4 regions of the Streptomyces sp. CNH287 genome follow, and region 1 is predicted to be linked to each of the others. Evidence: riboswitches for the same ligand, from Rfam matches in the RefSeq annotation. Region 1 holds a riboswitch; each other region holds the start of a gene.

Region 1 (7,212 bases):
GGCGGCGGACGGGCCCCGGCGCGCGGTCGAGATGTTCCGCAAGCCGTACCAGGGCATCGACCAGGGCGACGCCGTGGCGGCGTGGCTGTCGGCGGTGCTGGGCGAACCCAGCAGACTCGTGCGGGTGCCGCCGGAGCACAACCGGGTGACCGACGGGCAGACGCCCGGGACCAGCGGCTTCGCCGACAGCTCCGCGCTGCACCTGCTGTCGCTGCCCAGCCTCGCCCTGCTCAACGAGCGGCTCGCGGCGCGTGGTTGCGCGCCCCTGCCGATGGCGCGCTTCCGCCCGAACATCGTCGTGGACGGCTGGCCGGACCAGGACGCCGAACCGCACGCGGAGGACCGGGTACGCCGGATCGAGGCCGGTGGCGCCGAGTTCGGCTACGCGAAGCTCGCCATCCGCTGCGCCGTCACCACCGTGGAGCAGCGGTCCGGGAGCCGCGCGGGCCCGGAGCCGCTGCGTACGCTCGCCGACTACCGGCGGGCGGCGGAGGGGGGCGTCGCGTTCGGCGCGAAGTTCTCGGTGCTGCGGCCCGGCAAGGTGTCGGTGGGCGACGAGGCGACGGTCACCGCGTGGGGCGACTCCGAGTTCTGAACTGCCGTGCCCCGCGCGCTCACTCGGTCGGGGTGCCGATCCGCAGCCGGTTGCCGTCGGGGTCGGTCAGCTCGATCTCCCGCGCCCACGGCGCCGTCCGGGTCTCCGTGCCGAACTCCGCCGCGAGCGCCTCCACATCGCGGACCCGCAGGTAGATCAGGGTGTCCGGCCGCGCGTCCTCCCGGTGCTCGGACAAAAACAGCCGCACCCGGCCCCGCGCGATCTCCACGAAGGCGGGGAACCCGGGCTCGAAACGGTGCTCCCAGCGCTTGCCGAAGCCGAGGCGCCCGTACCAGCGGACCGCGGCGGCGGCGTCCGTGACGTGCAGGATGGGGATGACCTCTTCGTTCAAATCGTCCATGCCCCATATTCTCGCAGCGCTCCGGGCACCGCCCGGCCAGGCCCGCGTACGCCCCGCCCACACCCCGCAGGCCCCCGGCCGAGGCCGGACCGTGGCACCGTGGGACGCGTCAACCCGCCTTCCAGGAGAGGACGACCGTGACCGCACCGGATACAAAGGCGCAGGACGCACTGCTCGCGCTGCTCACCGCGTACGACCGGGGGGTGCTGGTCACCCTGAAGCGTGACGGGCGGCCACAGCTCTCGAACGTCAACCACACCTACGACCCGGCCACCGGCCTGCTCCGGATCTCCGTCACCGCGGACCGCGCCAAGACCCGCAACCTGGCACGTGACCCGCGGGCGAGCTACCACGTGACCAGCGCGGACGGCTGGGCCTGGACGGTGGCCGAGGGCACCGCGGAGCTGTCCGCCGTCGCGGCCCGGCCAGGCGACGCGGCCGTCGAGGAGCTGATCGAGGTCTACCGCGCGATCCAGGGCGAGCACCCCGACTGGGACGAGTACCGCGCCGCGATGGTCGCCGACCGGCGGCAGGTCGTACGGCTGCGGGTCGAGCGGGCGTACGGGCAGCCGCGCCGCTGAGGCGCGCACCGGCGGGCTCGGAAGGCGGCGGGAGCGGGCGGACCGACGGCCCTGGTGTCGGGGGGTAGTCCACCAGGGCCGCCGGGGCAGGGGTGCCCGCGCGGGCACGCGCGGGGCGTTGACGCGCGAGGAGGGGAGCGCGGCGGCGCGGCCGGGCGTGGGGCGCAGCGCCGGCGGGCGGGCCGCTCGGACCTCCCCGAGGGCCGCCGCCCCGTCCCCTCCTGCTCGCCGGGGCTGAGGTAAAGGGGCACAGCGCCCGGTCGGTTCGGGGCGGCGGCTCGGTCCCTGTACGGGATGTGGGGGGTCGGGCCGTGATCTGTGGTTCAGGTGCCGCGGGGCGTCCGGACGGGGCGTCCGGACGGGGCGGCGGCAGCCGACGCGCCATACGTACCCCATCCGCGGACGTACCGGACGTACCGGGCGCGCCTGGCGTACCGGGCGCGCCGGACGCGTCAGACGCTGAGGCCCTTGCCGCGCAGCCAGGCCAGCGGATCGACCGCGTCGCCGCCGCCGGGCAGGACTTCGAGGTGGAGGTGCGGGCCCGTCGAGTTGCCGGTGGAGCCGACGTTGCCGATGACGTCCTTCGTGCTGACGTCGGCACCGGCGGACACCTGCATGGAGGAGAGGTGGCAGTACCAGATCTCCGTACCGTCATCCAGCTGCAGCACGATGCGGTAGCCGTACGAGCCGGCCCAGCCCGCTTCCTTGATCGTGCCGCTGTGGACCGCCTTGACCGGGGTGCCGGTCGGTGCGGCGAAGTCCTGGCCGGTGTGGTCGTTCTGCCACATGCCGCCCGCGGCGCCGAACCCGGAGGTGAGCTGGTAGTTGGAGGTCGGCAGCGTGTAGCTGGCGGCGAGCTTGGCGAGCCGCTCGGCCTCCGCCTTGCGCTTGGCCTCCGCCTCCGCCTTGCGCTTGGCCTCGGCCTTGCGCTCCGCCTCCGCCTTCGCCTCGGCGGTGACCTTGGCCGCAGCCTCGTCCGCCGCCTTCTGGGCGGCGGCTGCCGCCGCGTCCTCGCGGGCGGTGCGGTCGGCCTCGGTCTGCTGCTGTGCGGCCTGTTCGAGGATGCGGGCGCGCAGCGCCTCGCCCGGGTCGGTCTGACCCGCTTCGGCCTCGGTGGTGCTGAGCGCCGCGTAGCTGAGGGGGGCCTGGGAGGCCGCCTGGACGGTCTCGTCCGAGGCGTCCTCGTCGTCGTCCGAGACCAGGCTGCCGACGCCGGGGAGGTCCTCCATGACGGAGAGGTCCGGCATCGAGACGGGGGCGGGCGACTTGTCGCTGGCCGAGGCCATGCCGCCGGCGCCGACCGCGGCGATCACGCCGACGCCGAGCACCGCTCCGCTGCGGGCCATGCCGCCGCGCTGCTTGGCCACCCGGTGGCGGCCCCGCACGGGACGGATGGAGTCCTCGGTCGGGTTCCACTCCTGGAGGGAGTCGTCACGGTCCGGGCCGTAGGCCGGGGCCGGGGACTCGGAGAGCGTTTGCGTGCCGTACCCGCCGTAGTTGTCGCCGGAGCGGTAACCGCGGTCGTCCACCTCGTAGTACGGGTCGTACGAGGGCTCGGGGGCATACGTCTTGGACGCCACTCGGGGCGCTCTCCTTTCCTTCCTTCTCGCCTACCGGGTTAGCTGACGGGTTCGGAGCAGGAAGGTCTCCTACGGGCGCGTCCATGGGCGGGACGTGTCCGATTCACCCCAAGTGGTGGTTCCCCGGCTCCCTCTGCGCGGTGGTATCGCGTGCTGGTTGCTCGCGATGCCGCACTTGCGGGATTAGGCGACGGCGCACGGTGCCGTCTCTCGTGACGGCAGTGACGACCGCGCTGCGTTATCGAACGTTAATAGACTTGCGGCTGAGAATCCAAGTCGTTCCCGGGTTTTTGACTCTCCATTGGCCTGGACTTAGCTGTCAGTGTTGGGCAATTGGGGCAAGCCGTCGGCGGCCGAGATCCCTTCCTCACACCGTCGCTCCTTCCGCGCCGCCCCTGGTCAGCCGCGTCCGGCCCGTACGGCCCTTACGTCAGGCCCGCTTGCCGACCGCGCGCCCCTACAGCGCGTCACCCTCACGGCGAACCCGCCCGGCCCGCCTCACCCGCCGGGACGGCGGCACACCGCGAGCAGCGCCATGTCGTCCCCCGAGTCACCGCCCGTGAACACCCGCACATCCGCGACGATCGCGTCCAGCAGCGCCTCGGGATGGCCGAAGCGGCGGCCCTGGAGCCGCCCGCCCGGGTCGTAGAACTCGCCGCCGTTGTCGCGCGCCTCCGACAGGCCGTCCGTGTAGAGCAGCAGCAGCGCGCCCGGCGGCAGCCGCGCCTCGTCCGCGCGGTCCGGCCAGCGGGCCAGGTCAGCCATGCCGAGCGGGAGTGAGGGCGCGGACGGTTCCAGGTAGCGGGCGGCGCCCTCGGCGAGCAGCAGCGGCGGGGGATGCCCGCGGTTGACGATCCGCAGCCGTCCCGGGCAGCCGGCGGGCACCTCCGCGAGCGCGGCCGTGGTGAAGCCCTCCATCGCTTCCACGTCGCGCCGCCTGCCGCCCTCCCGCTGGAGCGCCCGCTCCAGCCGCGCGGCGACCCCCTCCAGAGTCGGTTCCTCCTCGGCGGACTCGCGGAAGGCCCCGATGATGACGGCCACCGCCTCCACCGACCCCAGCCCCTTGCCCCGTACGTCACCCACGATCAGCCGGGTGCCGTACGGCGTCTCCTGCACCGCGTACAGGTCGCCGCCGATCCGGGCGTCCGACTGGGCGGCCTCGTAGCGGGCGGCCACGTCGAGGCCGCCGATCCGGGCGGGCGGCACCGGCAGCACGGCGAGCTGCACGGCCTCGGCGATGCCGCGCGCGGAGGCGAGCCGCTGCTCGCCGCGCCGAACGAGGCGGTTGATGCCGAGCGCGAGCCCCGAGACGGTCAGCACGGTGGCCACGTGCATCACGGAGTCGCCCTCGTCCGGCGCCCCGGCGACGAACAGCATCGTGACCAGCACGAGCACGGCCAGCGCACCGCACGCCGCCGTCGCCCGCGCGGACAACAGCGGCGCGGCGACCACCGGCGCGGCGGCGAACAGCGCGGCGGGCGTGTACTGGGGCGGCACCGAGAGGTCGACGACCACTCCGGCGACGATCAGCAGCACGGGGAGCAGGCGGTCGTAGCGGCGCGGCACCACCGGGCCGGCGGTACGGGCACCGCCCGGCACGGCGCCGGGGCCCTTGCCGCGCGCGCCGCCGCTCGTGCCGTTATCGACCGTACTGCCGCGGCCCGTACAGCCGCCGCCCGTTTCGTGCGTCACCGTCCCAATCTGCCCGCCGGTCCGCCCGACGGCGACCCGAGCCTGCCCGGCGCTGCTCCGGGTGGCGGCTCACAAGGTGCCGACGCGCTCCCAGGCGGGCTCGCGCGGGCTGACGGGCACGGCCGGGCCGAGCGGGCTGATCTGCTGCACCCGGGAGACCGGCCGCGCGGCGCGGGGCGGGAGCGGGAGCGACTGGGCCGGGGGGCTCGGTGCGGGGGGCGGCGTGGGCGGCGGCGTCCCGGGCTCGGCTTCGGCACTCCGGTCCGGGGGGAGCGCGGCACGGACCGGGGCGGCATGGACGGGCACGGGGACGGGGTACGCCTCGCGGGGGTCGTACGCGGCGGGCGCGTCGTACGGCTCGGACGCGTCGTACTGCTCGGACGCGTCGTACTGCTCACCCGGCTGGGGCGCGTCGTATCTCCCGTACGCGTCGTGCCTGCGGGCGTGCCCGGCGGCGCGGCCACGCGGTGGGTCGCCCTCGCCCGGCAGGGTCCGGCCCGCCCGCGACCACTCGTTCAGCAGGGCCTCGTAGATGGGCGATCCGAGGGAGCGGGCCGGGCCGCGCGGAACCGTTTCTTCTTGCCCATCAGGGGCCGCCGTCCAGTGCTTCAACTGCTTCAGCATCACTGCCATGACGTGACCAACGACCCGCGGCGGGCCCGGTCACCCGGCCAGATCAGCCGCGTCACCCGGACGGGTGCCGGGGCGGGCCGGGGCGGGCCGGGCAGGGACCCCGCGCGGCCCCGGCCCGCACCCTGGCCCACCCCGCCCCGGCCCGCCGTCAGGAGAGGTCGGTGGCCGGCGTGCGGAAGAGCCCGTCCGGGTCGTGCCGCCGCCGGATCTCGGTCAGCCGGCGCCGCACCTGCGGCTCGTACGCGTCGCGCACCTCGCCCGCATCCGGCTCACCGAAGAGGAAGTTGAGGATGCGCCCCTCCTTCCGGTGCTTGAGCCGCTCCAGCAGCGTGCGGTGGAAGGCTGCCGCGGCGGGCGCGTCGAACTCCCCCGCGCCTCCGGAGAGGACGCTCAGCGAGTACCGCGCATCGCGGTTGCCGACGGCGTTGCCCGCACCGGGCGCACGGGAGAGCGCGCCGCCGAGGTGGGTCAGCTGCACCACGCACATCACCGGCGCCTCGTATCCGGCCCGCTCGACGAACTCCCGCACCTCCTCGACGTCGAACCCGGCGGACCCCGAGGAGCCGTCCGGCCCGCTCGGCCCGCTCGGCCCGTCCAGAAGCACGTTCGTGCCCGTGTACGCGTGCGGGTCGACGGGGTCGCTGTGGATCGACGGGCTCTCGGTGTACGGCATCTCCCGGAGCGTGTCCGCCAGCGGCGGACCGACCGCGCGCAGCGGCGCCACCAGCCGCTCCCCCTCCGCCGCGCTGCCCGTGAAGGCGACCCGCAGCTGCGCCACGTGCAGACCGCGCAGCGGCTCGGGGACCTCCGAGACGGCGGGGAGGACGATGAAGGCGAGGGAGGAGGTCAGCTCCTCGGGCAGCTGGACCGTCCAGTCCCGGTAGACGGTCAGCAGTTCGGCGCTGACGGAGGCGTCGAACAACAGCGAGCCCCCGTAGAGCCGGGACACCGGCACGAGGCCGACCTCCAGCGCGGTCACCACCCCGAAGCCGTCCCGGCCGCCGCGCAGCGCCCAGAACAGGTCCGCGTCCGCGGTCGCATCGGCGTTCGCCTCCGCGTCCACGTCCGCGCCGACCCGCCGGAGGGTGCCGTCGGGGGTGACGACCTCGATCGCGTGCACATGGTCGGCGGTGTATCCGTAGGTACGGGCGAGCAGGCCGATGCCGCCGCCGAGCGAGAAGCCGACGACGCCGCTGTGCGGGGCGCTGCCGTTCAGCGGGGCCAGGCCGTACGGGGCAGCGGCCTCGATCACCTGCTCCCAGCGGGCCCCCGCGCCGACCCGGACCGTCCGCGCCTCCGGGTCGACCCGCACCTCGTCCATCCGGCGGGTGCTGATCAGCACGCCGCCCTCGGCCGCAGCCGACCGGCCGTGTCCCGTCGCGTGCACGCGCACCAGGAGCCCGCGCGCGGCGGCGAAGGACACGGCGGCCTGTACGTCAGCCGCGTCGAGCGCGCCGACGGCGTACGCGGGCCGCGCCTCCAGCCCCCTCTGGAAGCCCGCGGTCTCCGCCTCGTAGCCCTCGTCGCCGGGGGTGAGGACCGGTCCGCGCACCCGCTCGGCCAGTGCCGCCGCCGGGTGCCCGGTGTCGTGTTCGTTCATCGCGCTGCTCCGTCCTGATGCGCCGGCGCCCTTCGCCTGCGGAGCGCAGCGTCGCAGTTGAACCTGACACCTGCCGTCAACATTTCCGAGCAGGCGCGAGGCGGGGGCGGAGTGGGGACGGGACGGGGACGAGGGGCGCGTCTTCCGAATAACTCTCACGAGTGTTTCAA
Region 2 (7,212 bases), on a different contig from region 1:
GATGGTGGCGGCCAGCCCGACCCGGTCGTCGTAGTCGTGGTGCGTGAAGCGCCGCACGTCGCGGTCGGAGAGACGCGGGTAGGGCGCGAAGAAGCGGTAGTACTTCGACTCGTCCGAGACCTGCTCGTAGAAGGCGACCAGCCGGTCGGCGTCATCGGGCGTGATGGGCCGAATCCGGGCGGTGCCGCCGTCGCGCAGCACCACGTCGGCTTCCCAGTGGGTGGGGTAGGCACGTTCCGCCGGGGTCCGCATGGGTTCAGGGTAGCGAGGGGACGGGCGGGCGGACCGGGCGCGGCACGGCGGAGCGGGTACCTGCGGGGGCGCGGCCGACCACATGCGAGACTGGTCTAGACAACCTACGATCCGAAGGGCTGAACCATGGTTGAACGCCGTGTCTCCGTCGGCTGGGACGAAGGTCTCCACGCCCGCCCCGCCTCGATGTTCTGCCGTGCGGCCGTCGCGGCGGGCATCCCCGTGACCGTCCGCAAAGGCGACGGCAGCGCGGTCAACGCCGCGTCCATGCTCGGTGTGCTGGGCCTGGGTGCGGAGGGCGGCGAGGAGATCATCCTCGCGTCCGACGCCGACGGCGCGGAGGTGGCGCTCGACCGGCTGGCGAAGCTCGTCGCCGAGGGCCTGGAGGAACTGCCGGAGACCGTCTGAGCCGCGGCGGACCGGCGGGGCCTGCCGTGTGGACCGTACCGGGCACTTCGCCCCGGCGCGGTCCACACGGCAGGCCCCTCGTACGCTCCAGGGCCGGTCAGGTCAGGTCAGGCGCCAGGTCCGGTCAGAGTGCGACGCCGTGCCCGCGCAGGTACGCGACCGGGTCGATGTCCGACCCGTACTCCGCGCCCGTGCGGGCCTCGAAGTGCAGGTGCGGTCCCTGGGAGTTGCCGGTGTTGCCGGAGAGGCCCAGCTGCTGGCCCGCGGTGACCTGCTGACCGGGCGTGACCGCCACGGACGACAGGTGCCCGTACTGCGTGTAGGTGCCGTCCTGGTGCCGGACGACCACGTTGTTCCCGTACGCTCCGGCCCAGCCCGCCTCGACCACCTCACCGGCGCCGACGGTGCGTACGGAGGTGCCGGAGGCGGCGTGGAAGTCGACCCCGGTGTGGGTGCCCGAGGACCACATGCCGCCGCCCACGCCGTAGGGCGTGGAGACGTACGAGCCCGCCACCGGCAGGACGTAGCCGCCGGCCGCCGCGGGGCGCTGCGCCGCCGGCTCCTGCGGGGCACTGCGCGCGGCACGCGTCTCCGCCGGGCGGGACCGGGCGGCCCGCTCGGCCGCCTTCTCCCGGGCGCGCTCCGCCGCCCGCTCCCGCGCCTGCTCGGCCCGCTGACGCGCCTCCGCCTTCGCGGCGGCCTCGACGGCCGTCCGGGCGGCGGCGTCCTCCTGGGTGTGGGCCTGTTCGACGAGCGACTCGGCGAGGTAGTCGCCGAGCACGGGCGTCTGCGGCAGCGGCGTGTCCGCCGGAGCCGGGGTGTCCGGGGCGGTGTCGGGCGCCGGGGCCTGCGAGGGCCGGGACGCGGCGAGCGCCGGGGACGCGAGTGAGCCGACGACGCCGACGGTGGCGAGGCCCGCCACTCCGGCCAGCTGCGCCCTCGTGCGAGAGGCGCGGGCCGGACGTCGGTGCTTGCCCGTGGCACGGGTGAACGCCATGAGGCGGCGTACTCCTTTCCCTCCTTCTCGCCTACCGGGTTAGCTGACGGGTTCGGAGCAGGAAGGTCTCCTACAGGCCGCCTCGCGGGAGGCCGCCCGATTCACCCCAGGGACTTCATGGTTGGGTCCCCGGCTCCCCTGGCTCGCGCCGTGGGGGACTCGGCGATGGCTGTACGTCGGCCGCGGTCGCGGGCACTTCTGATGCACAGCCGGACCGACGCTAGAGCGGGCCGGGGTGAACTGCCAAACGAATCCGGCTGTTTGTCGCGTACGCCACAGTGGCGCCCGAGCGGCACAACCGGCGCGGCCCCCGCCGTCCCGGGTGGGACGGCGGGGGCCGCGCGGGCTTCGGCGCCGGGTCCGAGGCTCAGGTGCCGGAGACCACCGTCACCTCGCCGATGCCCAACTCCCGCACCGGATCGGCGATCTGCGCCGCGTCACCGACCAGGATCGTCACGAGCCGGTCCGCCGGGAAGGCGCTGACGGCGGCGGCGGTCGCCTCGACCGTGCCCGTCGTGGCGAGCCGCGCGTAGGTCTGGGCCTGGAAGTCGTCCGGCAGGTGCTGCTCCACCTGGTCGGCCAGGGTGTCCGCGACGGCCGCGGCCGTCTCGTACTTGAGCGGGGCCACGCCCACGAGGTTCTGCACCGCGACGTCGCGCTCCTCGTCCGTCAGGCCCTCGGCGGCGAGGGTGCGCAGCACCTGCCACAGGTCGGCGAGCGCGGGCCCGGTGACCTCCGTGGCGACCGAGCCGCTGATGGCGAGCATCGCGGCGCCCGTGCCGTCCGGCGCGGACCGCAGCACCTGGCCGAAGGCGCGCACGCCGTAGGTGTAACCCTTCTCCTCCCGCAGCACCCGGTCGAGCCGGGAGGTGAGGGTGCCGCCCAGGCAGTAGGTGCCCAGCACCTGGGCCGCCCAGACCTGGTCGTGGCGGTCCGCCCCGATCCGGCCCAGCAGCAGCTGGGTCTGCACCGCGCCCGGCCGGTCCACGATCACGACGCGGCCGGTGTCGTCGGCGGTGATCGGCGGCATCGGCAGCGGCTCGGCCGCCGAACCCGCCCAGGCGCCCAGCGTGTCGGCCAGTTCCTTGTCCAGGTCGACGCCGGTCAGGTCGCCGACGACCACCGCGGTCGCGGTGGAGGGCCGTACGTGCGCCTCGTAGAACGCGCGGACCGCCGCCGCGTCGATCCGCTCCACCGTCTGCGCGGTGCCCAGCCGGGGCCGGGACATCCGGGACTCGGGCGGGAACAGCTCCTTGGACAGCTCCATGGCGGCGCGCCGGGCCGGGCTGGCCAGCTCGTGCGGGATCTCGTCCAGCCGGTTGCGGACGAGCCGCTCGATCTCGCTGTCGGGGAAGGCGGGGGCGCGCAGCGCGTCGGCGAGGAGGCCGAGCCCCTTGGACAGCCGGGAGACCGGGACCTCGAGGGAGACGCGCAGGCCCGGGTGGTCGGCGTGGGTGTCCAAGGTGGCGCCGAAGCGCTCCAGTTCGGCGGCGAACTCCTCGGCGTCGTGCTTGTCGGTGCCCTCCGTCAGGGCCCGCGCCATGAGGGTGGCGACGCCGTCCAGCCCGGCGGGCTCGGCGTCCAGCGGGGCGGGCAGGTTGACGTCGACGGCGATGACCCGCTGGCCGGGGCGGTGGCAGCGCAGCACCGTCAGCCCGTTGGGCAGGGTGCCCCGCTCGGGGGCGGGGAAGGCCCAGGGGGTCGGCTCGCCGCCGACCGGCCGGGGGTGGAAATCCATCGTCGCCCCCGCGGGGGTGTTGCTCTCGCTCACTGAACGGTCTCCTCGGCTGCGTTCTCGTCCGCTTCCGCGGTGTCGTCGGCGGGCTCGGCCTGCTCAGCCTGCTCGGGGGACTCGGTGGGCTCGTACACGAGCACCGCCCGGTTGTCCGGACGCAGCCGCTCGGCGGCGACCGCCCGCACCTCCTCCGCCGTGACGTCCAGCACCCGGCGTACCGCGGTGAGGGCCAGCTGCGGGTCGCCGAACAGTACGGCGAACCGGCACAGTTCGTCCGCACGGCCGCCGACGGTCGCCAGCCGGTCCAGCCACTCGCGCTCCAGCTGGGCCTGTGCCCGCTCCATCTCCTCGGGGCTCGGCCCCTCGGCCGCGAACCGGGCCAGCTCCTCGTCGACGGCGGCCTCGATCTCGGCGACCTCCCGGCCGCCGGAGACCTTCACATCCAGCCAGCCCAGCGACGGGGCGCCCGCCAGCCGCAGCAGTCCGAACCCGGCCGCCACCGCGCTCTGGTCGCGCCGCACCAACCGGTTGTGCAGCCGGGAGGACTCACCGCCGCCCAGCGCGGTCAGCGCCAGGTCCGCCGCGTCGCCCTCCCGCGTGCCGTCCGAGGGGAGGCGGTAGGCGGCCATCAGCGCGCGCGCCGGGACCTCCTCCTCCAGCACCTGGCGCTTCTCCTCACCGAGCGTGTCCGGCAGCGAGCCGTCCCGGGGCGGCTGCTTGCCGTCGTGCGCGGGGATCGAGCCGAAGTACTTCTCGATCCAGGCGAGCGTGCGCTCGGAGTCGATGTCTCCGACCACGGAGAGCACCGCGTTGTTCGGCGCGTAGTACGTACGGAAGAAGGCGCGCGCGTCCTCCAGGGAGGCGGCGTCCAGGTCGGCCATCGAGCCGATCGGGGTGTGGTGGTAGGGGTGGCCCTCGGGGTAGACCATGGCGGTCAGCCGCTCGAAGGCGGTGCCGTAGGGCACGTTGTCGTACCGCTGGCGGCGCTCGTTCTTCACCACGTCGCGCTGGTTCTCCATGGACTCCTCGTCCAGGGCGGTCAGCAGCGAGCCCATCCGGTCCGCCTCGAGCCAGAGCGCCAGCTCCAGCTCGTGCGCGGGCATCGTCTCGAAGTAGTTGGTGCGCTCGAAGCTGGTCGTGCCGTTGAGCGAACCGCCCGCGCCCTGCACCAGTTCGAAGTGGCCGTTGCCCGGCACCTGCGCCGAGCCCTGGAACATCAGGTGCTCGAAGAGGTGTGCCAGACCGGTGCGCCCGCGCACCTCGTGCCGCGAGCCGACGTCGTACCAGAGGCAGACGGCGGCGACCGGCGTCAGATGGTCCTCGGAGAGCACGACGCGCAGGCCGTTGGCCAGCCGGTGCTCGGTCGCTGTCAGCCCGCCGGTGGCGGGCTCAGGCGTGGCCGTGTGGCCCATAGGGGTGGAGTCCCTTCGGTCGCGTGAGGTGATGCGTCATTTCTGTCCGTCACTCTATGCAAGCGCGCCGACAGTGCGCGAAGTTCCCGTACGGTACGTGCCGAGAGCCGGGCCGGGAGCCCGGTTGTCAGAGGCACGGGCCACAATGGTCCGCGAACACCCGTCCGTACGCACGAAGGAGCCCCTGCCGCGATGGCCCGCCGCAGTACGAAGACCCCGCCGCCGGACGACTTCGAGGAGCGCATCCTCGACATCGACGTCGTCGACGAGATGCAGGGTTCCTTCCTGGAGTACGCCTACTCGGTCATCTACTCGCGCGCGCTGCCCGACGCCCGCGACGGAATGAAGCCGGTCCACCGCCGGATTCTGTACCAGATGCACGCGATGGGGCTGCGTCCCGAGCGGCCGTACGTCAAGTGCGCGCGCGTGGTCGGCGAGGTGATGGGAAAGCTCCACCCGCACGGCGACAGCGCGATCTACGACGCGCTGGTGCGGCTGGCGCAGCCTTTCTCGATGCGCCTGCCGCTGGTCGACGGGCACGGCAACTTCGGCTCCCTGGGCAACGACGACCCGCCCGCGGCGATGCGTTACACCGAGTGCAGATCGGCCCCCGCCGCCGGGCTGATGGTCGAGTCGATCGACGAGGACACCGTCGACTTCACGGCGAACTACGACGGCAGCGAGCAGGAGCCCGTCGCGCTGCCCGCCGCCTATCCCAACCTCCTGGTCAACGGCGCCTCCGGGATCGCCGTCGGGATGGCGACGAACATGCCGCCGCACAACCTGGGTGAGGTGATCGCCGCCGCCCGGCACCTGATCAAGCACCCGGGCGCCGATCTCGAGACGCTGATGCGCTTCGTGCCCGGTCCCGACCTGCCCACCGGCGGCAAGATCGTCGGGCTGGACGGCATCAGGGACGCCTACGCGAACGGGCGCGGCACCTTCAAGATCCGGGCGACGGTGGAGGTCGACCAGGTCACCACGCGCCGCAAGGGCCTGGTGGTCACGGAACTGCCGTTCACCGTGGGCCCGGAGAAGGTCGTCTCCAAGATCAAGGATCTGGTCAACTCCAAGAAGCTCCAGGGCATCGCCGACGTCAAGGACCTCACCGACCGGCGGCACGGCCTGCGCCTGGTGATCGAGATCAAGAACGGCTTCAACCCGGAGGCCGTCCTGGAGCAGCTCTACAAGCTGACCCCGATGGAGGAGTCCTTCGGGATCAACAACGTCGCGCTGGTCGACGGGCAGCCGCTGACGCTGGGCCTGCGCGAGCTGCTGGAGGTCTACGTCGACCACCGCTTCGACGTGGTGCGGCGGCGCAGCGAGTTCCGCCGGGGCAAGCGGAAGGACCGCCTGCACCTGGTCGAGGGCCTGCTCGTCGCCCTGGTCGACATCGACGAGGTCATCCGCCTCATCCGCTCGAGCGACGACTCGGCGGCGGCGAAGGAGGCCCTGATCGCGCGCTTCGGCCTCTCCGAGGTGCAGACGGCGTACATCCTGGACACCCCGCTGCGGCGGCTGACCCGTTTCGACCGGCTGGAGTTGGAGAGCGAGCGGGACCGGCTGCGCGGCGAGATCGAGGAGCTGACCCGCATCCTGGATTCGGACGCGGAGCTGCGCAAGCTGGTCTCCTCGGAGCTGGCCGCGGTCGCCAAGAAGTACGGCACACCGCGCCGCAGCGAACTGCTGGAATCGGCCGGCGTCCCGCTGGCGGCGGTGCCGCTGGAGGTCGCGGACGACCCGTGCAGGGTGCTGCTGTCCTCGACGGGGCTGCTGGCGCGTACGGCCAACGGCGACAGCGGGTTCGGCGGCTCGGCCAAGCGCGTCAAGCACGACGTGGTCGTCTCCGCCGTGCCCGCCACCACCCGCGGCGAGGTCGGCGCCGTCACCTCGGCCGGGCGCCTGCTGCGCATCGCCGTCGTCGACCTGCCCCAACTGCCGCCGGGTACGGGGGCGCCGCCCAACCTGGCGGGCGGGGCCCAGATCTCGGAGTTCCTGTCCCTGGAGGCGGACGAGCGGCTGGTCTGCCTGACGACGCTGGACGAGTCCTCCCCCGGCCTCGCCCTTGGCACCGAGCAGGGCGTGGTCAAACGCGTGGTGCCCGACTATCCGGGCCACAAGGAGGAGCTGGAGGTCATCGGCCTCAAGGACGGCGACCGCGTGGTGGGCGCGGTCGAACTGCGCACGGGCGACGAGGACCTGGTCTTCATCACCGACGAGGCCCAGCTGCTGCGCTACCAGGCGGGCCAGGTGCGCCCGCAGGGGCGGGCGGCCGGGGGCGTGGCTGGGATCAAGCTGGGGCCGGACGCGAAGGTCATCTCCTTCACGGCGGTCGATCCGGCAGCCGAGGCGGTGGTGTTCACGGTCGCGGGCTCGCACGGGACGCTGGACGACTCGGTGCACACGGC
Region 3 (7,212 bases), on a different contig from region 1:
ACGCGCCACGACCGTACGGGTCGCGGCACGCACCGCCGCCTCGCGAGCCGCCGCTGTGCGAGCCGCCGTGCGAGCCGCCGTACGCCGGGGCGGCCGGACGGCGAACGGGCGCGGCACCCCGCACAGGTGCACCTGTGCCACGGAGCCGCCCACCGCGTCGGGTACGCGCCTCATGCCGGTATCCCCCACTCCCGGCCGTCGAGCGCGTCCAGCGGCGCGGGCAGCGGCACCGGCTCCGTCTCGGCCGGGTAGGCGGGCTCGCTCAGCCCCAGCAGCCGGTACATGAGGCCGCGCATACGCCGCGCGAAGCCGCCGGGCGCGGACGACAGCCGGGCGCAGACCCGCGCGTACTCCCGGGGGCAGCGCTCGGCCGCCGCGAACGCGAGCTGCTCCGGCAGCGGATGCACCGGATCGAGCGCGCGGGCCGCGAGGGCGAGCAGGGCGGCGGGCGAGGTGGCGGAGACCTCGGCGTGCGGGTAGCAGGCCAGCAGGACCGGCGCGCCGGTCAGCGCGGAGTACGCGGTCACCGAGCCGTGGTCGCCGATGACGCAGTCGGCCGCGATGAGCGGCGCCAGCCAGTCCGACTCGGGTGGCACCAGGGCCAGTCCGCGGCGCAGGCAGCCGGAGAGCCAGCCCCGCACCGCCCAGTGGCCGTGCCCGGCCCAGATGTTGGGGTGCAGCAGCGCGGCGACGCGGTACTGCTCCCGCGGCAGTTCGGCCAGCAGCCGGGGCAGCAGGGCCTCCAGCCGCCCGAAGGAGGAGGACGGCCCCCAGGTCGAGGCGACGACCACCAGGCGCTGCCCCTCCGCCAGGCCCAGCGCGCGACGGTACTCCGCGCGGCGCGGCAGGCTCGCCACGATCCGGTCGTGGCACGGGTCCCCCACCACGGTGGCCACCGGCAGGGCTTCCGGGCAGCCCTCGGCCAGGCCCGCCAGATCGTCGTCGTGCGCGAAGGCGACCGCGGCCGGTACGACCTTGCCGTCGTGCATCAGGTGCTGGCTGCTCACCATGCCCGCCGTCCGCGGCCTCACGGTGTGCTGCGGCCCATGCGGCGCGGGCTCGCGCGGCGCGGGCGGCGGGTCGGCGCGGCGGAGCAGCTTGATCTGGCCCGCGCCGTGCGAGAGCCGGATCAGCGGGGCCCGGACCTGCTCGATCCCCCGCGAGCCGGCCGCCAGCGCGAGATCGAACTCGGAGGCGACCGCCACCTCCCAGGGAATCGCCTCGATCCCCTGGGACTGGAGGTAGGGCCGCACGCCCTCGCTGAAGGCGTGCGGCGCGACGGCGAACATCACCTGGATTCGCCGGTCCCGCCTGACCAATGAGAAGACTTCTTGCAGCCGCTGTGCGTAGGTCAGCGTGTGGATGACGACGAGCAGCCTCTTGCAGCCCGGTGCGGTCACCCACTGGCCCTGCTGAACGACAGCTGGTTGGTTGATCCCTGTTACGGCAGACACAGACTTTCCCCCATGAACGTCGGTGTGCTTCATCCGCAGAGGGGTGTGCCCGGCGGCTGTCGCAGACTTCTTGCAGAAATCTGGACGCCGCCTTGCCCGGCTGGTGCGCCGCACCCCGGCGCCCCGCCGGGCGGGGTGCCGGGGTGCCGGGGCCGCCCGCGTCAGGCGCCGGTGGCCGCGCTCTCGGCCGGGGCCGGGGTGCCCGCCTCACCGCCCGGACCGTCGGACCGGCCGTCGGACCCGCCGTCCGGCCGGCCGTCGGACTGAGGCGTACGTCGCCGCAGGACGGCCCAGGTGACCTCCAGCAGCAGCCCCGCCGCCGCCGCGATGGCCACGGACGCCCAGGGCGCCTCCACGCCGACCAGCTCGAGCTGGAAGAACTCCTGCGCGAACGGCACCACGAGCACGACGGCGAAGGAGACGGCCATGGTGAGCACCAGGGCTATCCGCCACCAGGTGTACGGGCGGGCGATGATGGCGAGCGCCCAGAGGGCCACCAGGAAGAGCGTCAGCGTCGCGGCGGAGGTCTCCGCCTCGAGGTTCCCGTCGTAGACGTTCCGGGCGTACAGGTAGGCGCCGAACGTCGCCAGCGCCGCGAGCACACCGCCGGGAAGCGCGAAACGCAGGACCCGCCGCACGAAGCCCGTCCGCGCGCGCTCGGCGTTCGGGGCGAGGGCCAGGAAGAAGGCCGGGATGCCGATCGAGAGCGAGCCGACCAGGGTCAGATGCCGGGGCAGGAAGGGGTAGGGGACCTGCGCCACCACGACCAGGATCGCGAGCAGCACCGAGTAGACGGTCTTGGTCAGGAAGAGGTTCGCGACGCGCTCGATGTTGCCGATGACGCGGCGCCCCTCCGCCACGACGCTGGGAAGGACGCTGAAGTTGTTGTCCATCAGGACGAGTTGGGCCACCGAGCGCGTCGCCGGGCTGCCCGCGCCCATGGCGACGCCGATGTCGGAGTCCTTCAGCGCGAGCACGTCGTTGACGCCGTCGCCGGTCATCGCCACGGTGTGCCCGCGCGACTGGAGCGCCTGGACCAGCGCCCGCTTCTGCTGCGGCCCCACCCGCCCGAAGACGGAGTTGCGCTCGGCGATGTCGGCCAGTTCCTCCTGGTCCTCGGGCAGGGTGCGGGCGTCGACGGGGTGTTCGGCGCCGGGAAAGCCGAGGCCGCGGGCCACGGCGCCCACCGAGAGGGCGTTGTCACCAGAGATGATCTTGGCTTGGACGCCCTGCTCGGCGAAGTAGCGCAGGGTGGCCGGGGCCTCCTTGCGTATCCGCTGCTCGATGACGACCAGGGCGACGGGCTCCAGGGCGTCGGCCGACCCGGCCTCGGCGTCCGGGAGTTCCTCCATGACGGCGCGCAGCGTGGCCCGCGTACGGACCAGCAGCAGGACGCGCAGGCCGAGGGAGCCGTGCTCGTCCACCTCGGTGAGCACGGGGTGCCCGGCGGGCAGCAGGGCGTCGGGGGCGCCGAGCAGCCAGGTGGCCGTCCGGCCGCCGGACTCCGGCCCCTCCCCACCCGACCCGTCCCCGCCCGGCTCCGTGAGCGAGGCGCCGCTCCAGCGGCGGGCGGAGGAGAAGGGGGAGCTGTCCTGGACCGTCCAGCCCTCGGGTGCCGGATAGGCGTCGATGATGGCCTGCATCGAGGCGTTCGGCCGGTCGTCGGCGGTGCCGAGCACGCCGAGCACGGCCTCGGCCGGTGCCTCCGGATCGAGCGCGCGCACCTGCGAGACGTCCATGGCCGTCTCGGTGAGAGTGCCGGTCTTGTCGAGACAGACGACGTCCACCCGGGCCAGGCCCTCGATCGCGGGCAGTTCCTGGACCAGGCAGCGCTTCTTGCCCAGCCGCACCACACCGACGGCGAAGGCGACCGAGGTGAGCAGCACCAGCCCTTCGGGCACCATCGGCACCAGCCCGGCGACCATGCGCCGGATCGCCTCGGCCATGTCGTCCTGGTCGTTGCCCACGGTCAGCTGGCTGATCACCAGGGCGATACCGGCCGGAATGATCGCGTACGTCACGAACTTCAGGATCGTGTTGATGCCCGCACGCAGCTCCGAGCTGATCAGGGTGAACTTGCTGGCCTCTTCGGCGAGCTGGGCGGCGTACGCGTCGCGGCCGACCCGGGTGGCGGCGAACGCGCCCGCGCCGGCCACCACGAAGCTGCCCGACATGACGGTGTCGCCCGGCTGCTTGAGCACCGGGTCGGCCTCACCGGTCAGCAGCGACTCGTCGACCTCCAGGTCGGCGGACTCGGCCACCACGCCGTCCACCGCGATCTTGTCACCCGGTCCCAGCTCGATGACGTCGCCCAGCACGATCTGCTCGGCGGTGAGCGAGACCGCGACGCCGTCCCGCCGCACCAGCGGGCGGCTCTCGCCGACGATGGCCAGCTGGTCCAGCGTGCGCTTGGCGCGGACCTCCTGGATGACGCCGATCAGCGTGTTGGCCAGGATGACGCCGCCGAACAGGCCGTCCTGGACCGGGCCGACGGACATGATGATCACGAACAGCACGCCCATGATCGCGTTGATACGCGTGAACAGGTTGCCCCGGACGATCTCGCCGATGCTCCTGCTGGAGCGCACCGGCATGTCGTTCACCTGGCCCGCGGCGACGCGCTCGGCGACCTCGGCGCTCGTCAGGCCGCGCGCGGAGTGGGCGGGCGCGGGCGGCGCCTCCGCTTCCGCCGGCGGGCTGGTGGCGCCCTCCGCTCCGACGGTGTCTAGCTGCTGCTCAGCCACGCTGCGGGCCCCTTCATATGCGGTCGTGCGGTGTCTGTAACGGGTGATGCCGGGTGCTGCCAGGTGATACGGGGTGGTGGCGCCAGGCGGCGCCGGTGCTGCTGGAGGGCGCGGGGTGGTGCTCGCGTCGTACGCGGGCGCCCCGGACCCCTATGAAAGTAATCGGCCGGGGTGATCTTCCGCCAGCCACCCAGGTATCCATCGCCCCCCGTACCTGGGTCGGAGTCGGGCCCGAGCGAGTAGTACCACGGTGTGAGGCTTCTCTCCCGCCACCCGCCGCGCAGACCGGCTGCCGCATTCCTCCGTGGAGCGCACCACCTGCGAGGACGCCGGTTCCCGCCCTCCGGTTGAGCCGATAGATGGCAGATGCCGGTTTTTGTACCTGTCGCGGAGGTGTGCTTACGGTCGCTCTGCTCGTCAACTGACGGGCGCCCTGGGCCGTCACGCCGAATCCTGCCGGCGGCCGGGGGGGCAATCGTCGCGCAAGCGCCGTTGGCAGGAGCGGGGGAACCAGGTAAGCGCCGCGCCCTTCGGGGAGCGGCTAGGGGCGAAAACCGTGCGCAGCCGCGCACGGGCGGGCACTCATCCGGCCCGGGTCCGACAGCTCACCTCGCAGGCGTCGGTGAGGAAGATCGTCATGCTCTTTTCCGCTCGCGGCCGTCACCGTCGTCCGGCCAAGGCCGTCCGCATCGCCACGCTGGCCGGGGTCACCGGTGCCGCCGTCGCCCTGCCGCTGATGTCCGCCACGGGCGCCCAGGCCGCCTCGGTCGACACCTGGGAGAAGGTCGCCCAGTGCGAGTCCGGGGGCAACTGGTCCATCAACACGGGCAACGGCTACTACGGCGGCCTCCAGTTCTCGCAGTCCAGCTGGGCCGCGGCGGGCGGCACGCAGTACGCGCCGCGCGCCGACCAGGCCAGCAAGGAAGCGCAGATCGCGGTCGCCGAGAAGCTGCTCGCCATGCAGGGCCCGGGCGCCTGGGCCTGCGCGGGTGCCGGGGGCCTCACCTCGGGCGGCCCGTCGGCGGACGTCAGCCCGGGCGGCGACTCCGGCAGCGCCCAGGAGGGCGGCGGCGGGAGCGCCGAGCAGCCCAAGGCCCCGGCCGCACCGCAGCCGCAGCCCGAGACACAGCCGGAGCCGCAGGCCGCGCAGCCCCAGCAGCCGGCCAAGCAGCAGTCCGGCGGCGGCGACTACACCGTGCGGTCCGGTGACACGCTCGGCACCATCGCCGACGCTCACGGCACCACCTGGAAGCAGCTCCACCAGGACAACCGGTCGGTCATCGGCGGCGACGCCGACCTGATCATGCCGGGCCAGCGCCTCTCGCTCTGAGCCCGGTGCCACCGCGGGTCGGCGGGCCCGCGGTGGCCCCTGATCGCGCAGCCCGCGCTCTGTCCCCCCGGGGCGCGGGCTGCGCCCGTCCGGGCCCGGCCCGCCCCGCGGCAGGCGGCGAACAGCCCGCCCCGCCCCGCGGCGGGCCGCCCGGCGTCAGCCCAGCCCGTCCGCCCGGTCGATGGTGTCCGCGAGCCGCGTGACCTCCTCGTCCTCCGTGCGCGAGGCGATGTCCCGGGCGTGACCGGCCAGTTGGCGCAGTGTCGGCGCACCGGGCAGCCCGTGCTCCCCGCCCCGCAGCGATTCGGCGAAGTAGGCGGCGACGGCTGTCAGCCGCAGGCCAGGCGCACCCTCCTCCCACAGGTCGCCGCGCAGCGCGTCCGTGCCGACCGTCCGCGACTTCTCGTGCGGGGTACGGTCCTCCGGTTCGAGCCAGCGCACCGTGGAGGTAGCCACCTTGCCCTCGGCGCCCTCCTTGAGCCGTACCGCGTAGAGCGCGGTCACCGTGTGGCCGGGGCCGATCTCGCCGCCGTCCACCCGGTCGTCGCGGAAGTCCTCGTCCGCCACCATCCGGTTGTCGTAGCCGATCAGCCGGAACTGCTCGACGGTGGACGGCTCGAAGACCACCTGCGCCTTGGCGTCGCGGGCGCGCAGCTGGGTGTGGCGCGGCAGTTCGTCCACGAAGACCTTCGTCGCCTCCTCCTTGTCCGCGACGTACGTGGTGTGCCCGTCGCCCTTGTTGGTCAGGCGTTCCATCAGCGCGTCACCGTAGTCGCTGCCGACGCCGACGCCGAAGAGGGTGATGCCGTGCTCGGCGCGGTGTTCGGCGACCTGGTCGAGGATGGCTTCCGGCGAGGTGTCGCCGGTGTTGGCGAGGGCGTCGGAGAGCAGGACGACGCGGTTGGTGGCGCCGGCGCGTTTGCCGTCCACCGCCTCCTGGTAGCCCTTCCGCATCCCGGCGGCCAGGTTGGTGCTGTCCTCGGGCCGGAGCCCGTCGACGGCCTCGCGGATGTCGTCGCGCGGGCCGTCGCCGTCCAGCCGGGTCATCGGCGCCACGGTGCGGGCCTCGTCGCTGAAGGTGACCAGCGAGACCGAGTCCTTGTCGCGCAGCTGCCCCACCGCGGACCTCAGCGACGACCTGACCAGGTCGAGGCGGCCCGGCTCGGCCATCGAGCCGGAGACGTCGATCACGAAGGTGAGCGCGGCGGGCGCCCGGCGCGCGGCGGCCCCCGGCGGCTCCTCCTTCGTCGCCAGCCCGACCCGCAGCAGCGACCACCCGTCGCCGCCGGCACGCGCGCCGTCGGCCGTGACCGTGAAGCCGTCGCCCTTCGGCTGCGGGTAGTCCTGCCGGAAGCTGTTGACGAACTCCTCCGGACGTACGGTGTCGCGCGCGGGCAGCCGCCCGTCCCCGATGGTGCGGCGCGCATAGCCGTACGAGGCGGTGTCCACGTCGAGGCCGAAGGTGGAGCGGTAGTCCGGGGCCTTGCTCGGCGCGCTCTCCCGCTGTTCGCCCTTCCGCTCCTTGGCGTCGCCTCCCTCGCCGCTCTCCCGCGACCCGGCCGGTGGCCCGTTGGTGCCGCCGGGCAGGGGCGCTTCGTTGCGCGCGCCGTCTCTCGCGCCGCCCCGCGCCTTGTCGTCCGCAAGGCTCGTCGGCGCGTCCCCGCCGCTCGTACACCCGGCGAGC
Region 4 (7,212 bases), on a different contig from region 1:
GCCTTCTGGGGACAGCGTTACGCGGTGGTCGGCGACCCGGACGGGAACGAGGTCAGCCTCTTCGCCGCGCTCGGCTGACCGCGACCGGCGCCCGTCCCCCCGTACGCCGGGCCGCGACCCGCGCCCCTCGGCGGCGCACGCGCCGGTGCCTCACCCCGAGCGCAGCAGCCGCGTCAGCGGCAGACCCGTCAGCGCCCGGATCTCCCGGGACAGGTGCGGCTGGTCCGCGTAACCGGCGGTGAGCGCCACCTCCGCCTGCGGCAGGCCCGCCCGCGCCAGCAGCAGCGCCCGCCGCATGCGCAGCACCCGCGCCAGCGTCTTCGGCCCGTAGCCGAACGCCTCCAGGGCGCGGCGGTGCAACTGCCGCTCGCTGAGCCCGGCCTCCTGCGCCAGCTCCGCCACCGTCCGGCCCTGCCGTATGCCCCGGAGCACGGTCTCACGCACCGCCTCCCGCGCCGGGTCCGGGGCGCGGCGCGCCCGTGCGGCCACCGCCTCCAGCGCCGCCCCGGGGTCCTCGGAGGCGGCGACGCGCTCCGTCAGCCGCCGCACCTGCGCCTGCGGCCACAGGGCGTCCAGCGGCACCCGCAGGTCGCGCAGTTCGTACGCCGGTACGCCGAGCACCGCGGGGCCGGTGCCGGGCGCGAAGCGCAGCCCCGCCCAGGCGGGCCCGCGCGTGCCGGGGGCGGCGGGGGTGACGTGGGGCTGCGTGTCGGGTCCGGCGACCAGCAGGGCGCCGCCGTTCCAGAGGAGGTCCATGCATCCGTCGGGCAGCACCCGCGACTCGGCGGCGGGTGCGGCGCCGCCCGTGCGGGACCAGAGGACGGCGCCGCCGCCGAGCCGCGAGGGCGCTTCCGCGTACATGGCTCCAGCATGCCGCACGCGCACCGGGCCGCCCGGGCCGCCCGGGCCGCCCGGTGCGCGTGCCCGGGTTGCCAACGGCCGGGGGTCGGCGACGATGGACGCATGAGCGACGTCATCCGGATCGCGGAAGATCATCTGGCCAAGGCCAAGGACGACCCGCACGGGCGGAGCGCCGAGCTGGTCGTACACGACGGACCGCTGCGGCAGACCGTCATCGCGCTCTCCTGCGGCGCCGAGCTGGAGGAGCACAACGCGCCCCCGGCCGCCGGGGTGCACGTGCTGCGCGGGCGGGTACGGCTCACCGCGGCGAGCGGGAACCGGGAACTGAGCGCGGGTGAGGTGCAGAGCATCCCGCAGGAGCGGCACGGCCTGGAGGCGCTGGACGACTCCGTGGTGCTGCTGACCACGGTCACCGGCATCTGACCGCCTTCCGGGCCGCGGTGGCGCGTCCGGGCGGGGCCGCGCGCCCCCGCACAGCGCGCGCCGCCGCACCGGCTGAGGCTCCCGGGCAGCAGCGGCGGACCACGGCGGCGGGGCAAGGCTCGGGACCGGCGAACTGCCCGGCGGCGTCCACGCCTGCCGCACCCTGGACGCCTGCCTCGCCCTCGCCCGTGCCGCCCGTACGACCACCCGCCCGGCCCGCCCGACGCGCGGCCCCTGCGCCCTACGCTGTGTGCCCGGAGGCGGGCGAGACGAGGAGCGCGGCACACGATGGGCTGGACGGCACGGGAGATCCCGGACCAGAGCGGGCGGGTCGCGGTCGTGACCGGCGCCAACAGCGGCATCGGCGAGGTGACCGCGCGGGAGCTGGCCCGGCGCGGCGCGCGCGTCGTGCTGGCCTGCCGCAGCGAGCGGCGGGGCACGGCGGCCGTGGCGCGGCTGCGCGAGGCGCTGCCCGAGGCGGACGTGGAGTTCCGGCCGCTGGACCTGGCGGACCTGGCGAGCGTACGGGCCTTCGCGGCGGACCTGCCGTACGACCGGCTGGACCTGCTGATCAACAACGCCGGGCTGATGGCCGTGCCGTACGCGCCGACCGCCGACGGCTTCGAGACGCAGTTCGGGGTGAACCACCTGGGCCACTTCGCGCTGACCGGGCTGCTGCTGGAACGGCTGCTGGCGGCGGAGTCCGGGGCGGCGCGGCGCGTGCCGCGCGTGGTGACGGTGTCGAGCGTCGCGCACCTCCTCGCCGGTATCGACCCCGACGCGCTCCGTGAGCTGGCGGACACCGGCCGCGAGCCGCGCCCGTACCGGCGCTGGCAGGCGTACGGGCGCTCGAAGACGGCGAACCTGCTGTTCACCCGCGAGCTGGCCCGGCGCACGGCGGGCCGCCCGCTGCGGGCCGTCGCGGCACACCCCGGCTACGCAGCGACCGAGCTGCACACCCAGGGCGCCAAGCTGGCGGGGCGGCGCGGCCACGAGCGGCTCATGCGGTCCGCGAGCGGCCTGATCGGCTCGTCCCCGGAACTGGGGGCGGCGCCCACGCTGTACGCGGCCACCGCCGCCGAAGCGGCCGGCGGTTCGTTCACGGGCCCCCGGTTCCTGGGCGTACGCGGCGCTCCGGGGCCTTCCTGGCAGGCGCCCTGGGCCCGTGACGCGACGGCGGCGGCCCGGCTGTGGGCCCTTTCGGAGCGGCTGACCGGAGTCCTCTACCCGGCGCTGGACTGATCTCCTGCGGCTATTCCCCGCACCGTTCCTGCCGTTCCCGCCGCTGAACCGGTGACGACGCCGGAAAGGCCGGAATTGACGCCGTACCCCAATGCCTTTGTGAATAGCGGAGCACGCCGCGGCCGAGCGGTTCCACGAGCCCTTACGAGGGTCAAGTCGCGTTCACCCGGGCGGTTTCCGCCGTCGGACGACAGGCACGGTGGCCCGCACCCGTGCCGAGCGGCGGGGCATTTTGGCACGAACGCCCTGCCGAATCCGACGCATTGACGGTGACTTGGCTCTCACAAGCCTTAAGTACCTTTAGTCCGTTTTCTTCCTTTCGATGCACTATGACGACGTCTGCGATCCGCCGTGACGTGACTAACAAAGCCGGCCACCCACACTCGTCACCCACCGCCGCCCCGCCGTCCACGCACGGTCAACTCTCCTGGCCCGCGACGTACTTGCCATTGCCCAAGCAAAGATCGAATTTACGCAGAGACAACGCGCCACCGCACACTGTTCCGTGAGCGGGTCCAAGATTTCCGGATTCGGCGTCCGATAAACGTCCCTTCCTTGCCGCGGCGAAACGGTTGTGTTTTCGTTTCGAATCCCGCAGCACTTAGCAGCGGGCCTTCGCCGGGACGCCTAGTCCTGCCGCCCGGCGCAGGAGTCACCGTCACCGCTACGGCAGGAGCGGGGGACCCAGGTAAGCGCCGCGTCCGGTGCCGCACGGCATCCGGCCACGGCTTGGGGTGAAGACACGCCACGGTGCGGCGACAGCCGCCGCACCCGCCCGTGTCCGGGCAACTCCAGCCCGAACCCGACAGCTCACCTCGCAGGCGTAGGAGAGGAACACCACTATGTCTGCACGCGGACGTCATCGCCGCCCCCGTACCCAGCGCATCGCGCGCGCCGCGCTCGCCCTCACCGCCGGTGGCGCAGGCATCGCCCTGCCCCTGATCGGCGCGGGCAACGCCAACGCCGCCTCGGTCGACACCTGGGACAAGGTCGCCCAGTGCGAGTCCACCGGCAACTGGCAGATCAACACCGGCAACGGCTACTACGGCGGCCTCCAGTTCAGCCAGAGCACCTGGGAGGGCTTCGGCGGCACCCAGTACGCCGCCACCGCCGACCAGGCCACCAAGGAACAGCAGATAGCCATCGCCGAGAAGGTCCTCGCGGAGCAGGGCCCGGGCGCCTGGCCGTCGTGCGGCCCCAAGGCCGGGCTCACCCAGAACAGCGGCGCCCCGGACATCAACCCGGACGGCAAGGCCGAGAGCGCCGCCCCGGCCGCCGAGAAGGCCCCGGCCGCGCCCGCACCGAAGGCCCCGGCCAAGGAGGCCGCGCCCGCGCCGAAGGCCGCCGCACCCAAGGCAGCCGCCCCCAAGGCCGCGCCCGCGCCGCAGCAGAAGGCCGCCGCCGACTACACCGTGGTCTCCGGTGACACCCTCTTCAAGATCGCCGCCGCCCACGGCGTCGACGGCGGCTGGGAGCGGGTCTACGAGGACAACCGCGAGGTCGTCGGGGACAACCCGAACCTGATCTACCCGAACCAGAAGCTCTCCCTCGACGGCAAGGCCGCCGCCCCGAAGGCCGAAGCGCCCAAGGCCGCCGCACCCAAGGCCGAGACGTCCGCGGCCCCGCAGGCCAAGCCGAAGCCGGAGCCGAAGCCCGAGGCCGCACCCGAGCAGCAGGCCGCCGCCCCGGCAGCCGAGAGCAGCAACACCGGCGGCTTCCAGGCGCCGGTCGACTCCGCCGTGAGCACCCAGTACGGCGCCTCCGGCAGCAGCTGGTCCAGCGGCAGCCACACCGGCACCGACTTCTCCGCTCCCAGCGGCACCCCGGTCAAGGCCGTCACCGACGGCACGGTCGTCTCCGCGGGCTGGGGCGGCTCGTACGGCAACGAGGTCGTCATCAAGCACACCGACGGCAAGTACAGCCAGTACGGCCACCTCTCCTCGCTCTCCGTCTCGGCGGGCCAGACCGTCGGCGCGGGCGACCAGATCGGCCTGTCCGGCTCGACCGGCAACAGCACCGGCCCGCACCTGCACTTCGAGATCCGTACCGGCCCGTCCTACGGCTCGGACATCGACCCGATCGCCTACCTGCGCGCGAACGGCGTCAGCCTCTGACCCGCCACCCGTGATCGTCCTCTCCTGAACGATCCCCACACCGAAGGGCGCCGCCTCCCACCCCAGGGACGCGGCGCCCTCCGGCATCCCCGGCCCCCACCCGGGCCCGCGCCGCCCCGGGGCTACGTGGGGTCGCCGCGCCAGTCGCCCGTGCGTTCCGCCCAGGCAACGGCCGGACGGATCGCGAGACCGGCGACGGTGAAGAGCACGGCCAGGAAGACCCACCCAGCCGTGCCGTGCTCGATCGCGGTGAAGGTGATCAGGGCCGGCGCGGCCATGGTCGCGGCGGAGGACCCGGTGGCGTACACCCCCTGGTAGACGCCCTGGGCGCGGGGGTCGGCGAGACCGTAGCCGATGTTCCAGGCGCCGGCCGAGGCCAGCACCTCGGCGAGGACCTGGGCCACCGCGCCGAGCGCGAGGACGGCGACCGCCCACATCGGGGAGAGGCCGGCGGTCAGCGCGAAGACCAGGCAGGCCAGTCCGAGCAGGACACCGGAGCGGCCCATCGCGCGGACCGCGCGCGGCAGGTCGTCGATGCCGCGCGAGACCCGGACCATGAGCAGCGCCACCAGCGCGCAGTTGAGGATCGCGATCAGCGCGACCGACCAGCGCGGGGCTTCGGTGTGCTGCGCGATCCACAGCGGGAGGCCGACCTCCAGAAGGCTGTACTGAAGGGCCAGGACGCCGTTGAGCACGGTGACGGTGAGGAAGGGAAGGTCGCGTACGGCGCGCCAGCGGCTGGCGGGATCGCCGGATTCGGCTGATTCGGCGGCCAGTTCGGCAGCCGTGGTACGGACGGGAAGCCGCCGGACCAGGAGCGCGGCGAGCGCGAAGCCGGCGGCGTTGACCACGATGACCACGGTGTAGGCGCCCCGGCTGTCGGCCTGGAGCGCCAGCATGCCCAGCGAACCGCCCACGCCCATCGCCACATTGGTGACCGTCCGCAGATGCGCCCGCCCCTCGACCCGCACCTGCGGCGGCAGGACGTCCGCGTAGAACGCGTTGCGTACGCCGTTGCCCGACTGGTGGACGACCGCGTAGCAGATCACCGCGACGAGGAACCCGGCGTACGAGGTGATCAGCGTGTACGAGGCCATCACCGCGGCGCAGGCCAGCCACAGCACGGTGAGTGTGGGTCGGCTGCCGAAGCGGTCCGAGGCCCGGCCCGCCGGAATCCCCGCGACCAGCCCGCACAGCCCGGCGACGCTCAGCCCGAGGCCGACCGAGGTCGCGGAGAGACCGACGATCCGGGTGAAGTAGAGGACGGAGAGGGAGAAGAAGAGGCCGCGGCCGAAGGCGTTGAAGAGGGTGAGCAGGGACAGGCGGCGCAGCATCGGATCGACCGGGAGGAATCCGCCCAGGCGGGTGAGTGCGGGACGTTCGGGAAGAGTGCTCCCAGATGGGGTGGTTGACGTGGTCACCGCCACAGTCCAGACGGCTCCGCCAGCGTGCGGTACTCCTTTAGCCTGACACTCAATGATCGAGTTCCTGTTCGGCGTGAACGACCTCGCGCGGACCTCGTTCGCGTACTCGCCGCTGCAGGAGGCCGCCTTCTCGCTGCGGGCGTGGCGCGACCCGGTCCGCTATCCGCACATGCGCCCCTGGCTGCGGCGGATGCGACCGGCCTACGGACGCCAGGACCATCAGATCCTCGACGCCATGGTCACCCGCAGGCTGTGGATACCGGACTTCCTCACCCCGCGCCCGAGCCGCGCCCGGCCCACCTTCGTGGAGGAGCTGGCATTGCTCAGGGCGACCGCCCCGGAGGTCCTCACCACCGGGCTGCGGGACGCCTACGGTGACGACGAGCCGCTGCCCGCCGTACTCTCCGGGGCTCCGGACCGGCTGCTCGCACGCATCGCGGACGCCCTGGAGGCGTACTGGACCCAGTGCCTGGCCGAGGAGTGGTGGGGCCGGGTGCAGTCCCTCTTCGAAGCGGATCTGGCCTACCGGGGACGGGTGCTGGCCGAAGAGGGCGTGGAGGCGCTCTTCGTGGGGCTCGATCCGCGGCTGGGCTGGGACGGCCAGCGGGCGGTGTTGCGGCTCGGGCAGCCCGGCAGCCGGGGCGACTGGTGGCAGCGGTGCGTGCCGATCGCGGGACGCGGCATGGTGCTGTCCCCGACGCTCTTCGCGCGCGGCGCCCAGCCGCTGTGCACGCCCGAACTGCCGCCCGCGCTCTTCTATCCCTCGCGCGGACGTGCCGTCCTCGCCGAGTCGATCGCCCCGCCGCCCCTGGACGACCGGCACCAGGCACTGGCCCGGCTGCTGGGCACCCCGCGTGCACGGCTGCTGCTCCTGCTCGCCGAACCGTCCTCGACGACGGAACTCGCGCACCGGCTGGGGGTGACGGCGGGCGCGGTCAGCCAGCATCTGCGCGTACTGCGCGAGGCGGGGCTGGCGGCGCGGGCACGGGAAGGCAGGAGCGTGCGGTACCGGCGGAGCACGCTGGGGGACGAGGTGTGCGGGGGCGGCTGAGGCGATCGCACCTCGGAGGGTGCCCCGCCCCAGAGGCAGGGCACCCTCCGGCGCATCATGAGGGCATGCTGACACGACCTGTACTCGTCTACGACGG

Evidence for each region. A riboswitch is a leader RNA that binds a small molecule or an ion and turns the genes downstream of it on or off. The one in region 1 is predicted to bind cyclic di-AMP.
Region 2: another riboswitch for cyclic di-AMP. It lies ahead of H299_RS0120310 (M23 family metallopeptidase); the one in region 1 lies ahead of H299_RS0122570 (peptidoglycan DD-metalloendopeptidase family protein).
Region 3: another riboswitch for cyclic di-AMP. It lies ahead of H299_RS0101280 (LysM peptidoglycan-binding domain-containing protein); the one in region 1 lies ahead of H299_RS0122570 (peptidoglycan DD-metalloendopeptidase family protein).
Region 4: another riboswitch for cyclic di-AMP. It lies ahead of H299_RS0102655 (transglycosylase family protein); the one in region 1 lies ahead of H299_RS0122570 (peptidoglycan DD-metalloendopeptidase family protein).

The regions. Positions count from the first base shown of each region.
Region 1 is NZ_AUKQ01000027.1:37,749-44,960, forward strand. It holds gene H299_RS0122555 (MOSC N-terminal beta barrel domain-containing protein) at 1-595, shown strand, start outside; gene H299_RS0122560 (glyoxalase superfamily protein) at 615-947, opposite strand; gene H299_RS0122565 (PPOX class F420-dependent oxidoreductase) at 1,094-1,537, shown strand; gene H299_RS0122570 (peptidoglycan DD-metalloendopeptidase family protein) at 1,990-3,117, opposite strand; cyclic di-AMP (ydaO/yuaA leader) riboswitch at 3,131-3,278, opposite strand; gene H299_RS0122575 (PP2C family protein-serine/threonine phosphatase) at 3,616-4,809, opposite strand; gene H299_RS37705 (hypothetical protein) at 4,879-5,442, opposite strand; gene H299_RS0122585 (FAD-binding oxidoreductase) at 5,591-7,042, opposite strand.
Region 2 is NZ_AUKQ01000020.1:37,620-44,831, reverse strand. It holds gene H299_RS0120320 (GNAT family N-acetyltransferase) at 1-252, opposite strand, end outside; gene H299_RS0120315 (HPr family phosphocarrier protein) at 379-660, shown strand; gene H299_RS0120310 (M23 family metallopeptidase) at 785-1,657, opposite strand; cyclic di-AMP (ydaO/yuaA leader) riboswitch at 1,671-1,832, opposite strand; gene H299_RS0120305 (M16 family metallopeptidase) at 2,025-3,395, opposite strand; gene H299_RS0120300 (M16 family metallopeptidase) at 3,425-4,804, opposite strand; gene H299_RS0120295 (DNA topoisomerase IV subunit A) at 4,997-7,212, shown strand, end outside.
Region 3 is NZ_AUKQ01000003.1:303,347-310,558, reverse strand. It holds gene H299_RS0101295 (hypothetical protein) at 1-174, opposite strand, end outside; gene H299_RS0101290 (hypothetical protein) at 171-1,454, opposite strand; gene H299_RS31530 (HAD-IC family P-type ATPase) at 1,616-4,048, opposite strand; cyclic di-AMP (ydaO/yuaA leader) riboswitch at 4,676-4,832, shown strand; gene H299_RS0101280 (LysM peptidoglycan-binding domain-containing protein) at 4,836-5,528, shown strand; gene H299_RS0101275 (YfbK domain-containing protein) at 5,685-7,212, opposite strand, start outside.
Region 4 is NZ_AUKQ01000003.1:616,876-624,087, reverse strand. It holds gene H299_RS0102675 (VOC family protein) at 1-78, shown strand, start outside; gene H299_RS0102670 (helix-turn-helix transcriptional regulator) at 151-861, opposite strand; gene H299_RS0102665 (cupin) at 964-1,284, shown strand; gene H299_RS0102660 (oxidoreductase) at 1,573-2,526, shown strand; cyclic di-AMP (ydaO/yuaA leader) riboswitch at 3,179-3,363, shown strand; gene H299_RS0102655 (transglycosylase family protein) at 3,369-4,640, shown strand; gene H299_RS0102650 (MFS transporter) at 4,763-6,061, opposite strand; gene H299_RS0102645 (helix-turn-helix domain-containing protein) at 6,117-7,115, shown strand; gene H299_RS0102640 (thiol-disulfide oxidoreductase DCC family protein) at 7,181-7,212, shown strand, end outside.